2 regions of the Streptomyces sp. NPDC057694 genome follow, and region 1 is predicted to be linked to the other one. Evidence: riboswitches for the same ligand, from Rfam matches in the RefSeq annotation. Region 1 holds a riboswitch; the other holds the start of a gene.
The links. A riboswitch is a leader RNA that binds a small molecule or an ion and turns the genes downstream of it on or off. The one in region 1 is predicted to bind S-adenosylmethionine.

Region 1 (7,041 bases):
ATCCCGGGGTTGCCGCCGTGCGCTCCGCGTTGCCCGGGGTGCTTGCCGAGGTGGGGCTGTGGCACGACACGTACGTCGAGGAGAAGGGGCGCGCGGTCGCCGTGCACACCCGGCGGGCGACCGATCCTCAGGGGGCCTTCGAGGCGCTGAAGGGGCCGTTGAGCGACCTCGCCGCCCGGCACGGGCTGGTGGTCGAGCCCGGGCGGCTCGTGCTGGAACTGCGTCCGCCCGGGGTCGACAAGGGGGTGGCGCTCACCGAGTACCTCCGGGAGGTGGGTGCCGAGTCGGTTCTCTACGCAGGTGACGACCTCGGGGATCTTCCGGCGTTCGCCGCCGTGGAAAAGCTCCGCTCGGACGGGCTGGCCGGGATCCTGGTGTGCAGCGGCACCGGGGTCCCCGACCTCTCGTCCCGCGCCGACCTGACCCTCCCCGGCCCCGCCGAGGTGACCGCCTTCCTCTCGGACCTCTCCCACAAGGTGTCCACCACCTGACGCCCGGTGGGGGCTGGTCGCGCAGTTCCCCGCGCCCCTGGAGATGCGCACTTCGTGCGCTGTCTCCATCAAGGCGCGCCACCCACCCATGGCGGAGGCGCAGCCTCCGAGGGGAGGCGGCGCGAAGCGCCTGCCTCAGGGGCGCGGGGAACTGCGCGAGAAGCCCCACCGGGCCGCGGACGAAGGACTACCCTGCGCGATCAGCCACGACGAGAGTCGCGCGGGGAGGACGGCGCTCTCAGTCGTCGAGGGCCTGCAACTGGTCCAGGAACCAGGCGCCGGGCGGCAAGGCGGTGGCTGCTGCCGACAGGCGTTTGGTGCGTTCGGCGCGTTCGTCCGACGGCATCGTCAAGGCGTCCGCCAGCGCCGACGCCGTCGCGGAGATGTCGTACGGGTTCACCACAAGCGCGTCCTCGCCCAGCTCCTCGAAGGCCCCGGCCTCCCGCGAAAGCACCAGCACGCACCCGTCGTCGGAGACCACCGGCACCTCCTTCGCCACGAGGTTCATCCCGTCCCGGATCGGATTCACCAGCGCCACGTCGGCCAGACGGTACGCGGCGAGCGAGCGCGCGAAGTCGTCCTTCACGTGGAGGACCACCGGAGTCCAACCCTCGGTGCCGAAGCGCGCGTTCACGGCGTCGGCGACCCGCGAGACCTCGGCGGTGTAGTCGCGGTACACGGCCAGGTCCTGCCGCGAGGGGTAGGCGAACGCCACGTGGACCACCTTTTCGCGCCACTCGGGGTGCGTCTCCAGGAGGAGTTCGTACGCGCGCAGGCCCCGCACGATGTTCTTCGACAGCTCGGTGCGGTCCACCCGGACCACGGCCTTGCGCCCGGGGCCGATCTGCTCGCGCAGCGCGGCGAGGCGTTCCTCCACGTCCGCCCGGTGCGAGCGCTCGCGCAGGAAGTCGGCGTCGGCGCCGAGCCCGTGCACCCCGATCCGGGTCCCGGACGTGCCCCCGATGATCCGCGTACAGCACTCGGTGAACGCGTCCGCCCAGCGGCGCGTCAGGAAGGCCAGCCGGTCCGCGCCGAGCATCCCGCGCAGCAGCTGCTCGGCGATGTCGTCGGGCAGCATCCGGAAGTAGTCCACGGGCGCCCAGGGCGTGTGCGAGAAGTGCCCGATGCGCAGGTCCTCGCGCAGCTCGCGGAGCATCCCCGGGACCAGGGCGAGGTGGTAGTCCTGGACGATCACGGTGGCGTCCGGCGCGGCCTCCTCGGCCAGCGCCTCGGCGAAGGCCCGGTTGTACGCCTCGTAGGACGCCCACTGGCGGCGGAACTCCGGGCCGAACGACGGCTCCAGAGGCGTCTGGTAGAGCATGTGGTGCACGAACCACAGCACCGAGTTCGCGATCCCGTTGTACGCGTCGGCGTGGACGTCCGCGTCGATGTCGAGCATGCGCACGCCGGGTTCGGAGATCCCCTGGCGCACCGCCGCCCGGTCGCCGTCGTCGAGGGCCGCGCACACCCAGAGTTTGTCCTCGACGACGCTGAGCGCGGAGACGAGGCCGCCACCCCCGCGCTTCGTCTCGATCGAGCCGTCGTCCCCGACGACGTAACTGACCGGGCCGCGGTTGGACGCGACGAGAACCTCAGCAGCACCATGCGTGGAAGCCATAAGGCGAAACTAGCCCGCCCCCCGAACCCTCAAACGTACGGCCGGGCCCCAGCGGGGGCCCGGCCGTATACAACGCCCTCGGGGCTGGATCAGTCCTTGCTCCTGCGGACCGCCGAGAGGATCAGCGCGCCGAGCCCGCACAGGGCCAGGGCGAGCCCGCCGTAGAGCAGGACGGGCACGTCCGAGCCGGTCGCGGCCAGCTCGGGACCGTGCGGGTGGTGGGCGGGCGGGGGCGGCGGCGTGGGCCGGGCCTGGACGCGGCCCACGGTGAAGGTGATCGTGCACTGCGGGGCGGTGCTGCCCGCCGCGCAGACGCTGTGCGGGATCACCAGGTGGCGTACGACCTTCTGGCCCGGGGTGTGGGGCACCTTGATGCGCAGCGGCACCTTGATCTGACCGTGCGCCGGGACGGTCAGGCGGCTGACGGTGCCGTCCTCGTCCTTGATCTCGGTCTCCTGCGGGACGGACGCCGGGTTGCGGATGACGACGGGGACGACGACCTCGCCCGGCGGCGGGTTGTCCGGCAGGTCGGGGATCGTGACGACCAGCTGCGGCGGGGCCGGCGGCTTCTCGATCACCGGCGTGACGCCGCAGTTCGGGTCGTTCGAGTCCGTGTCGCAGTTGGTGCGCGGGGTGTCGGCGGTGACGTTGTTGGTGAGCTTGCCGTCGCCGTCGAGCGGGTCGTGCAGGGTGACGCTGTAGGTGATCGTCGCCGTCCCGCCCTCGGGCACCGTGCCGGTCCAGGAGAGTCTGGGGCGGCTGTAGGAGACCGTGCCGGTGCTCGCCTTCGCGTTGTTGTCGTACGTCGCGTCGTCGAGCACGTCGGACAGGTCGTCGGAGAGGCTCGCGTTCGGGTAGTCGACGCCGCCGATGTTCTTGGCGGTGATCGTGTACGTCACCTTGCCGCCCGGCTTCACCGTCTTCGGCGACGCGGTCTTGGTGACCTCCAGGTCGGGCACCGGCACCGAGAACGCCAGCGCGGACGGCACATAGGTGTCGCCGCGGGTGCGGAAGGTCAGGTCCGCGGAGGTCGCGCCCTCCGGGATGACGCCCGCCGGGATCGTCGCGGTCTTGGCGTCGATGCTGAAGTTGTTGCCCTCGCACGGGTCGAGGCAGCCCTCGGCGCGGCTGTTGAAGAAGTTGTTGGTGCCGGAGTCGCTGTCCGGATCGGCGATCCGGGTGCCGTTGACCAGGAACGCGTCACCCGCGACGTTCGCGTCGCCCTCGTACGCGGTGACGCTCGCCCGTACGTCCTTGGTGCCCGCGCGGTAGAAGCCGTCGATGCCGATCGTGGTGTCCGGGTCCTTGGACTGCTGCACCACGTGGCCGCCGTAGAGGTAGACGTGGCGGCGGGTCGGCGCGTACTGCGCGTTGGGGGAGTCGTACTTGTAGACGACGGTCAGCGACCAGCCGCCGACGCAGCCCTTGCCGGTCGGCGCCCACACGTTGCCGACGGCCACCGGCACCTGGGTCCCGGTGGCCACGCCGGAGAACAGCGAGGTGATGTCGGACTCGGCCGTGTAGTAGTGCGGGCCGCCGATCGGATTCGGCGTGGGCACCGCGTTCTGCACGGTCGCGCGGGTCTCGGGGCCGCCGCCGACCTTCACCACGGGCTGGGTGGTGAGCGGATCGCCGGGCGGCGTGGTGGCCAGGCCCGCGGTGTCGCACCGCGAGATCAGGTTGCGGCCCAGCCGGTACGTGCCGAGGTTGCCGCCCCAGAACAGCCGGGCGTACGCGACCGTGGCGCCGGGCGGGACCGTGACCTGCCCGGTCGAGGAGTTGATCACGGACGTGCCGAAGCCGGCCGTGTCCGTGTACTGCATGTCGAACTGGTTGTTGTTCTCGCTGGTCGTCCCGGCCTGCGCGGCCAGGCAGCGCGCCGCGTCGTCGGCGGGCGTGGTCGGGCACTTCATCACCGTGTTGCCCAGCGTGATGAAGTCGCCGTAGACGGCCTCGTCGTAGCGCTTGGCGAACGGATCGACCACCACCGCGGAAGCGGGAGTGGCCGCGGCGACGAGGGTCGCGGCGGCCACGCTTGCGGCGGCCAGCGCCGCCAGGGTGCTCTTCAGCTGTCCGAGCCAGACCTGTCTGTGCCACATAAAGGGCAATGTAGGGAGATCTGCCTACTATCCGGTGATTACGCCACGCGACGCTCCGCATACTCACTGATTTCGGTCATCGGAGGCCGTTCCTCGGTGTCCACGGGGTGCACCCGCGGTTCGAAGCCGTCCGGGCCCCGCTCGAACTGGGTGAGCACGGGCCGCACCAGGTGCCCGCGCGCGAGCCGCAGCTGGGCCGTGCGGTAGATCGCCGCCGCCATCCGGCCGAGCGCCTGCCCGTCCTGGTGCCGGTGCTTGCGGACGCCGACGTCGACCTGGGCGAGCGCGTCCAGGCCCACGGTGTGCAGCGCGTCGACCAGCAGCCCCAGCTCCACTCCGTAGCCGACCGGGAACGGCAGCTGTTCGAGCAGGCTTCTGCGGGCCGCGTACTCGCCGCCCAACGGCTGGACGAATCCGGCCAGTTGGGGCCAGTGCAGATTGAGCACCGGGCGGGCCATCAGCTCGGTGACACGGCCGCCCTGACCTGCCGCGTCACCGAGCGGGCGGTCGTACATCGCCTTGACGAAGTCCACCTCGGGGTCGGTGAGGAGCGGGCCGACGATGCCGGAGACGAAGTCCGCCGAGAACTCCTTCAGATCGGCGTCGACGAAGCACACGATGTCACCGGAAGTGACGAGCAGGGAACGCCACAGCACTTCACCCTTTCCGGGGCGGGCCGCGATCCGCGGCAGGATCGTGTCCCGGTGCTCGACGCGCGCCCCGGCCGCCGCCGCGACCTCGGAGGTGCGGTCCGAGGAGCCGGAGTCGACGACCACGACCTCGTCGACCAGCGGCACCGCCTCCGTCATCAGCTCACGCCGGATCACGGAGACGATCTCCCCGACCGTCTCCTCCTCGTTCAGCGCGGGCAGCACCACGCTCACGGTCCGGCCGGTGGCGCGTTTGGCGGCGATCAGCTGGTGCAGCGGGCGGTCGGCCACGGACCAGGAACGCCGCTTGAGCCAGCGCTCGACTTCTTCCAGCACGTCCAGGGCCCTCCCGTATGTGATCCATCTCGCGGTTCGGACGACTATCTCAAGGGTCCACCCCTTCAGTTACAGTCTTGAACAAGGTCCGTGACCATCGCATGTCGGGGTCGACGAGCCTTTGACAACTCAATCCACACAATCGAATACCGCTCATCCAGAGGGGCAGAGGGATACGGCCCGTTGAAGCCCCGGCAACCATCCAGCTGGTCTCGTCCGATCGTCATCGTCGACGTCGCGAGGCTCCCGGCTCGGGAAGGTGCCAATTCCGTCTCGTGGCGAGATGCGTCGCGAGGAAGATGAGGAGAAAGGGCCTCGCCTCTCATGGCTGTACAGACTGTCGCCACCGAAACCGCCACCACCGTGGACCTGGGACCGGCCTCCGGGCTCTCCTGCCGCGAGTGCGGCAACACCGTCCCCCTCGGACCGGTCTTCGCCTGCGTCGAGTGTTTCGGGCCTCTGGAAGTCGCGTACGACCTGCCGGTCGGTGACCCCGAGGCGCTCCGCAAGCAGATCGAGGCCGGGCCCGCCAACATCTGGCGCTACGCCCCCCTCCTGCCCGTCCCGGCCGACGTCGCCGAGAAGCCGAACCTGAACCCCGGCTGGACCAAGCTCGTCAAGGCCGACAATCTTGCCCGCGAACTGGGTGTCGCGGAAGGCAGGCTGTTCGTCAAGGACGACTCCGGCAACCCGACGCACTCCTTCAAGGACCGGGTCGTCGCCCAGGCCATCGAGGCCGCACGGGCATTTGGTTTCACCACCCTTTCCTGCTCCTCGACGGGCAACCTGGCGGGCGCCGTCGGCGCCGCCGCCGCCCGCGCCGGCTTCCGCTCCTGCGTCTTCATCCCGCACGACCTGGAGCAGGGCAAGGTCGTCATGGCCGGTGTCTACGGCGGTGACCTCGTCGCCATCGAGGGCAACTACGACGACGTGAACCGTTTCTGCTCCGAGCTGATCGGCGACCCGCTCGGCGAGGGCTGGGGCTTCGTCAACGTCAACCTGCGGCCGTACTACGGCGAGGGCTCCAAGACGCTGGCCTACGAGATCTGCGAGCAGCTCGGCTGGCAGCTCCCCGACCAGCTGGTCATCCCGATCGCGTCCGGCTCCCAGTTCACGAAGATCGACAAGGGCCTGAAGGAGCTGATCAAGCTCGGGCTCGTCGAGGACAAGCCCTACAAGCTCTTCGGCGCCCAGGCCGAGGGCTGCTCGCCGGTGTCGGTCGCGTACAAGGGCGGCCACGACGTCGTCCGGCCGCAGAAGCCGAACACGATCGCCAAGTCCCTCGCCATCGGCAACCCGGCCGACGGGCCCTACGTCCTCGACATCGCGCGCCGTACCGGTGGTGCCGTGGAGGACGTCAACGACGAGCAGGTCGTCGAGGCCATCAAGCTGCTCGCGCAGACCGAGGGGATCTTCGCCGAGACCGCCGGTGGCGTGACGGTCGGTGTCACCAAGAAGCTCATCGAGGCCGGGCTCATCGATCCTTCGCTCACCACCGTCGTGCTGAACACCGGGGACGGGCTCAAGACGCTGGACGCCGTCGCGGAGTCTTCGCAGGCCACCGCCACTATTCGGCCTTCTCTTGAGGCGTTTCGTGACGCTGGGCTCGCTGCCGAGTAGAGCTCCCCGCCCCGCCCCTTCCCGAAACTGGGGGCTCCGCCCCCAGACCCCCGCTCCTCAAACGCCGGAGGGGCTAGATCAGCCGAGGTGAATCCATGAGTGTTTCCGTCCGCATCCCCACCATTCTCCGTACCTACACCGGCGGGGCCGCCGAGGTCAGCGCCGAGGGTGCCACGCTCGCCGATGTCATCTCCGACCTGGAGAAGAACCACACGGGGATCGCCGCC
Region 2 (7,041 bases), on a different contig from region 1:
GTCTTCATCGCCACCAAGCGGATCTGCCTCGGCCTCCAGCGCCGCGACAAGGACAAGGTGCTGCACGGACGCGAGTCCGGCATCATCAAGCGCCTGCCGCACGGTGAGTTCGTCGAGGTCCACCAGCCGCTCGACTCCGAGGCACTGCACACGCTCACCGCGCACGAGCAGTACCAGCCCGTCGAGATCGGCCCCGAGGTCGACGAGAACGGTGTGGAGCGCAAGGTGTCGCGCCTGCAGAAGACGCGCGCCAAGCTGTCGAAGGGCTACTACGGGGAGAACAACCAGATCCCCAAGCCCACCGTCGAGGAGTACAAGGAGATCACCAGCGGCCACGGCCACCACTGATCTCTGAGGTTCTGCCTCAGACACTGTTCGCCACGGCAAGAGCCCTCGTCCAGGCACTGGACGGGGGCTCTTTGCCGTCTTCGTACCTCGATAAGGTGGGTCCGTTCCCTATCGAGCGTCACGTCTTACGGACAACACCACAGGAGCGGCCATGAGCGCTTTGACCCCCGCTGGAGGCGACACCGCGGCGGGCCGTTCCTGGCCCAGTGTGCTGAACGGCCTGCTGGAGGGGCACGACCAGAGCGCCGACGACACCGCGTGGGCGATGGACCGCATCATGAGCGGCGAGGCGACCGACGCCCAGATCGCGGCCTTCGTGGTCGCGCTGCGCGCCAAGGGCGAGACGGTCGAGGAGATCACCGGACTGGTCCGCGCCATGTACGAGCACGCCAACACCATCGAGGTGCCCGGCGAGAGCGTCGACATCGTCGGGACGGGCGGCGACGGCGCGAAGACCGTCAACATCTCCACCATGTCCGCCATCGTGATCGCGGGCACGGGGACCAAGGTCGTCAAGCACGGCAACCGCGCGGCCTCGTCCGCCTCCGGCTCCTCGGACGTGCTGGAGAAGCTGGGCGTCAATCTGGACCTGACGCCGGCCCGCGTGCCCCAGGTGGCCGAGGAGGCGGGCATCACCTTCTGCTTCGCGGTCAAGTTCCATCCGGCGCTGAGGTACGCGGGCGCGGCCCGCGGCCAGATCGGCATCCGTACGGTGTTCAACCTGCTCGGCCCGCTGACCAACCCGGCTCGGGTGAAGGCACAGGCCGTCGGGGTCGCCGATCCGCGGATGGCGCCGGTGGTCGCCGGGGTCTTCGCCGAGCGCGGCAACTCCTCGCTGGTCTTCCGCGGCGACGACGGGCTCGACGAGCTGACCATCACCGGCACCTCCCGGGTCTGGGTGGTGCGCGACGGAGCCGTGCGCGAGGAGGTCTTCGACCCGCGCGACGTCGGCATCGAGCCGGTCGGCATCGAGGCGCTGCGCGGCGGCGACCCGTCGTTCAACGCCGAGGTCGCCCGGCGGATCCTCGACGGGGAGCGGGGGCCGGTGCGGGACGCCGTGCTGCTGAACTCCGCCGCCGCGCTCGTCGCCGTACGCCCCGGAAGCGGCACGCTCGCCGAGCAGATCGCGGCCGGCATGGAGCGGGCCGCCGAGTCGATCGACTCCGGCGCCGCGAAGGCGACCCTGGAGCGGTGGGTCGTCGCCAGCAACCGCTGAGTGTGACGCAGGGCGCAGTCCGACTCGTCTCAGGAGGTGGACTGCGCCCTTGCCGTATGCGGAACGTATGGCAGGATGCTTTTCAAGGTCATGAGTGACAGCGATCGAGGCCCCAGCCCGCTGTCCGGCAACCCTCCGTCCGTGGCGGGGTGCCCTGGGTGAAGACCAGGCCGTAGGCAGCGAGGTCTATGGCAAGCGCGGACCCCTGCACACCCTGGGGTCCTGGTCCTCGAGGGAGCAGTCTCGTGAGCAAGCGAATGCGATAGGGCGTATCGGCCCCGCCTCTGCGTACCCGTTCCATCTTTCTTTCCATGCCGTCGAGCCCTGTTCCGTAGAGCTCAGTCGTGGCTTCGGCATGGTCAATTCGCTTACCGCGCCAGGGAGTTCACCCATGTCTGTTTCCGTCGACGCCGCTGCCTGTACCCAGACTGCCGCCCCGCTCGCCGTGCTCGGCCGGGACGTCACCGTGCCGCTCGTCACCGGTGGCGAAGTGACCTACGCGGCCCTCGACTACGCCGCCAGTGCGCCGGCCCTGCAGCGGGTGTGGGACGACGTCGCCGCGTACGCCCCGTACTACGGCAGCGTGCACCGTGGTGCCGGGTACCTCTCCCAGCTCTCCACCGACCTGTTCGAGAACTCCCGCACGACGGTCGCCGAGTTCCTCGACTGCCGCGAGGGCGACCAGGTCGTCTTCACCCGCTCGACCACCGACTCGCTGAACCTGCTGGCCGCCGCCCTCCCCGCCGACTGCCAGGTCTTCGTCTTCGAGACCGAGCACCACGCCTCGCTGCTGCCGTGGCGGGACGCCCGCGTGACCTACCTGAACGCGCCGCGCACCCCGGACGAGGCCGTCGCCACCCTGGAGCGGGCGCTCGCCGACAGGGACCCGTACGGTCCGGCCCTCGTCTGCGTCACCGGCGCCTCCAACGTCACCGGGGAGCTGTGGCCGGTGCGCGAGCTGGCGGCGGCCGCTCACGCGCACGGTGCCCGCATCGTGCTCGACGCCGCCCAGCTCGCGCCCCACCACCCCGTCTCCGTGCAGGACCTGGACGTCGACTGGGTCGCCTTCTCCGGGCACAAGCTGTACGCGCCGTTCGGCTCCGGGGTGCTCGCCGGGCGTTCCGACTGGCTGACCGAGGCCGAGCCGTACCTCGCCGGTGGCGGCGCCTCCCGCAAGGTCGCCCGGCGCACGGACGGCGGCGTGGACGTCGAGTGGCACGAGAACGCCGCCCGGCACGAGGCCGGTTCGCCGAACGTCATCGGCGTCTACTCCATCGCCTCCGCCTGCAAGGCGCTGACCGAGGCCGGGTTCGAGAGCCTCGTCGAGCGGGAGCAGCAGTTGATCGGGAAGGTGCGCGCCGGGCTCGCCGCCGTGCCCGAGGTCAAGGTGCTGTCCCTGTTCGGCGACGACGCCCCCCGCGTCGGCGTCATCTCGTTCGTGGTGGAGGGCTGGAACTCCTCGCACTTCGCCGCCGCGCTCTCCGCCGAGTACGGGATCGGGGTCCGCGACGGACTGTTCTGCGCCCACCCGCTGGTGCGGACGCTGCTCGGGTCGGACCCGCAGACGCAGGGCGAGTGCGGGGCGCCCGAGGCGGCGCCGGGGGAGAAGTCGCTGAACGCGATCCGGGTCAGCTTCGGGGCCGGTACGCCCGACGAGCACGTCGAGCGGTTCGTCGCCGCCGTCGCCGAGCTGGTCCGGGACGGCGCCGCGTGGAGCTACCGCACCGAGCAGGGGCGCTGTGTCCCGGCGTCGTGAGGCTCGGGCTTGACGAAAGCCGCGGTCGCGTCTGCCTGGTTCATGGGCAGTTGCGGCCGCGGCTTTCGTCGTGGTTGCTCGCGCAGTTCCCCGCGCCCCTTGCGGGGCTAGCTGTCCAGGCCGATCGAGAAGGCGGCCTCGAGGTCGTGCTGGGAATACGTGCGGAAAGCAACATGGGTGTCCGTGCCCTCTACGCCCTGGATCTTGCTGATCCGGCCGGGGATGACATCCGCGAGGTCGTCGTGGCGGGCGACGCGGACCATGGCGATCAGGTCGTACGTGCCGGTGACGGAGAAGACCTCGCTGACGCTGTCCAGAGCCGCGATCGACTCGGCGATCTCGGGGATCCGGTCCACGCTGGTCTTGATGAGCACGATCGCGGTGATCACGGCTGGCTGTCTCCCTCGGTGGCCGTGGCATGGGTCTGCTCAACCTTAGCCCGGCCCCTGTACCTCACCCACGCGTAGAAGAACCCGAGCGAGAAGCCGACCAGGTGCGCCAGATATGCCACCGCGGGCCCCTGGGTGTCCTGGCCCGCCGCAGCCCACTGCAGTGCCACCCAGAACGGCAGCACCACCCAGGCGGGAAAGCGCAGGGGCAGGAAGAGGAGGAACGGGAAGAGGCTCGTCACGCGCGCCCCGGGGAACAGGTACAGGAAGGCGCCGAGGACCGCGGAGATCGCCCCCGAGGCGCCGACCAGGCTCTGGTCGGAGTCGGCGTGCGCGACCGCGTACCCGAGCAGGGCCAGGTAACCGGTGATCAGGTAGAAGAGCCCGTACTGGACGCGGCCCATACGCTCCTCGACCATCGCGCCGAAGACATAGAGGAAGAGCATGTTGCCCAGCAGGTGCAGCCAGCTGCCGTGCACGAACAGCGCGGTGAGCGGAGTGAGGGCGGCCCGCGCCGATCCCGTGAAGAGATCGACGGGAACCACGCCCCAGCGGTCGAAGTAGGCGGTCTGTTCGGTGAGCAGCCGGGCACCCGTGCCGTAGGTGGGGTTGAAGCCCGATGCCGGGGAGATCACGAAGACCGCGCAGCACAGCGCGATGATTCCGTACGTGACCGGGGCCGGATGCCCTCTGAGGAATGCGATCACTTTTCCGAATTTTCCGGTCGTGTCGCGTCCGTCGCCGATCATGGGAAGAGCATGACGCAAGGCGGGGAGCGGGCGGCGTACGGCAGGCCGTAGGGTTACGGGCAATACAGCAAGCACCACGCACCACGCCGTGCACGCGAGGAAGAGATGCTCTGAGATGACGGTTCCCCTGCCGACCGCCACCACCCGCTGGCGCTGCACGCTGTGCGGCAATCTGACGCGGTTCGACGTGACGCGCTCCTCGAAGGTCGTCGAGTACGTCCACCTCGACCTGGCCGGTGAGCCGAAGGTCGAGGAACGCGACGTGGTCAGTGAGACCATCGAGTCGGTCCGCTGCCGCTGGTGCAACGCGGTGGACCAGGTGGAGCTCGTCGACAGGCCGGGCACCGACTCCTGACGGAGCCGGTGCACTCGAGACAGTTGGGGTGACGGATGGTGCAGAGCACGGGCGGGGAGGCCAAAGACCCTGAGCAGGCCGCCGCCGAGGTGCTCGACCGGCCGTTGCCCGAAGGCGTACGGCGCAGGGTCGTGCAGATCGTCTCCGACGGCTTCGGTGGGCTGACCATCGGCGAACTTCCCTCGCAATTGCGGCAGTATGCCCGCTTCACCCCCACGCGACGGGCCAAGTTCGCGGGCAACGCCATGGCCGCCGCGGTGGAGAGCGACACGATCTTCCGGCAGCGGATCGCCGAGCGGTTCCGTGAGGCGCAGCCCGAGCTGGCGGGCGCCCTGGAGTCCGGCTCGCCCCCGCCCGCCGCCGACCCCCTCGACGTCGCCGCCGCCGCGTACGTGCTGCGGCCCACGGGCTGGGTCAAGCTCGTCGCCGCCGCCGGCGAGGAGGCGCAGCGTGCCGACGCCGAGCGCGCCGACGACGAGACCCGCGCCGAGCTGGAGCGGCTGCGCGCCGAGCTCGCCGAGGCGCAGTCCCAGACCAGGACCGAGACGGAACGGTTGCGCACGGAGCTGGACGCCGCCCGGCGCGAGTGCGACGCCGTGCAGCGCAAACTGCGTTCCGCGCAGAGCGACGTCAAGCGCGGCGAGGCCGCGGTGCGCAAGGCTCGCGGCGAGATCGACGCGGCGCGCGCCGAGGCGCAGGCGCAGGTGTCGGCCGCGGAGAGCGAGTCGCGGCGGCTCAAGGGGCGGCTCGGCGAGGTCGAGGCGGCTCTGGAGGCCTCCCGGCGCGCGGCCCGCGAAGGGCGCAGCGTCGAGGACATGCGCGTACGGCTGCTCCTGGACACCGTGCTCGACGCGGCCCAGGGGCTGCGCCGGGAGCTGGCGCTGCCGCCGGTGTCGGCGCGGCCCGCCGACTCCGTGGACGCCGTCGAGCCGGGGAAGATGACCCCCAAGGACATCGCGGCGCGCGCCCTGCACGAGCACGACCCCGCGATCCTCGACCAGTTGCTGGCGCTGCCGCAGGCCCACCTCGTGGTCGACGGCTACAACGTCACCAAGACCGGCTATCCGACGATGCCGCTGGAGAAGCAGCGGCTGCGGCTGCTCGGTTCGCTCTCGCAGCTGGCCGCGCAGACCGGCGCCGAGGTGACCTGTGTCTTCGACGGGGCGGAGCTGGCCGCGCCGGTGCTGCTCGCGCCGCCGCGCGGGGTCCGGGTGCTGTTCTCCAAGGCGGGTGTCACGGCCGACGAGTTGATCCGGCAGCTGGTGCGCGCCGAGCCGCCCGGCCGGCCCGTGATCGTCGTCTCGACGGACCGCGAGGTCGCCGACGGCGTCGCGAAGGCGGGCGCACGTCCGGTCGCGTCCGTCATGCTCCTGAAGCGCCTCTCCCGGGGCTGATGTCCGCATTCGGCGGAACTGCAACCTCCGTTCCGCTTGCCCGAATTGGCGAAACCTTCACGCAACGTAGCGTCAAAGTGACATCACTGCATGTGAGTTGAGTGCAAAGAATGCAGTCGGTGACCGAGATTTTTCTCGACAGGATTTGAACTGATCACAAGAAGGTCACTAGGGTCAGGCCTCGAACCTCCGCTCGGTTGATCACTCACATGAGGTGAGTGACGGTGGAGGGGCACCGCCCATCGGGTGTTCTTTGGGCGGCTGGAGGAAGAAGGAGCTCGCCTTCGTGGCGTCCCACCGTCGACCCAAGCAGCCGAGCCGCACCCGCGTGACCGTGCTCACCGCGACCGCCGCCGCTGCCGTGGCCCTTACGTCGCAGGCGGCCAGTGCCGCCCCCAAGCCCGACAAGAGCGAGGTCAAGGCCAAGGTCGACAAGCTCTACGAAGAGGCGGGCAAGGCGACCGACCTCTACAACGGGGCCAAGGAAAAGCAGAAGAAGCTCGAGAAGGAGATCGGCGACCTCCAGGACAAGGTCGCCCGCGAGCAGGACGAGCTCAACGAACTGCGCACCGGCATCGGCGCGATGGCCAGCGAGCAGTACCGCTCCGGCGGCATCGACTCCTCCGTCCAGCTCTTCCTCTCCGCCGACCCGGACGACTACCTCGACAAGGCGTCCACGCTCGACGCGCTCTCCGCGCAGCAGCTGGAGTCGCTGAAGAAGGTCCAGGCGAAGCAGCGCACGCTCGCCCAGGAGCGTGCCGAGGCGTCCGAGAAGCTCAAGGACCTCGCCGACACCCGCACCGAGCTCGGCAAGAAGAAGAAGGAAGTCCAGGG

Region 2: it holds a riboswitch for S-adenosylmethionine, as region 1 does, so the genes downstream of both, ACFVDP_RS39195 (aminotransferase class V-fold PLP-dependent enzyme) here and thrC (threonine synthase) in region 1, are expected to answer to the same signal.

The regions. Positions count from the first base shown of each region.
Region 1 covers NZ_JBHVIX010000041.1:37,271-44,311, reverse strand. Annotated here, with positions in the region: gene otsB (trehalose-phosphatase) at 1-491, shown strand, start outside; gene ACFVDP_RS42240 (trehalose-6-phosphate synthase) at 730-2,109, opposite strand; gene ACFVDP_RS42235 (hypothetical protein) at 2,199-4,208, opposite strand; gene ACFVDP_RS42230 (glucosyl-3-phosphoglycerate synthase) at 4,247-5,194, opposite strand; SAM riboswitch class I at 5,345-5,500, shown strand; gene thrC (threonine synthase) at 5,519-6,814, shown strand; gene ACFVDP_RS42220 (MoaD/ThiS family protein) at 6,910-7,041, shown strand, end outside.
Region 2 covers NZ_JBHVIX010000031.1:91,074-98,114, reverse strand. Annotated here, with positions in the region: gene ACFVDP_RS39205 (cytochrome bc complex cytochrome b subunit) at 1-348, shown strand, start outside; gene trpD (anthranilate phosphoribosyltransferase) at 500-1,564, shown strand; SAM riboswitch class IV at 1,651-1,768, shown strand; gene ACFVDP_RS39195 (aminotransferase class V-fold PLP-dependent enzyme) at 1,956-3,320, shown strand; gene ACFVDP_RS39190 (Lrp/AsnC family transcriptional regulator) at 3,428-3,709, opposite strand; gene ACFVDP_RS39185 (rhomboid family intramembrane serine protease) at 3,706-4,458, opposite strand; gene ACFVDP_RS39180 (hypothetical protein) at 4,574-4,813, shown strand; gene ACFVDP_RS39175 (NYN domain-containing protein) at 4,849-6,207, shown strand; gene ACFVDP_RS39170 (NlpC/P60 family protein) at 6,494-7,041, shown strand, end outside.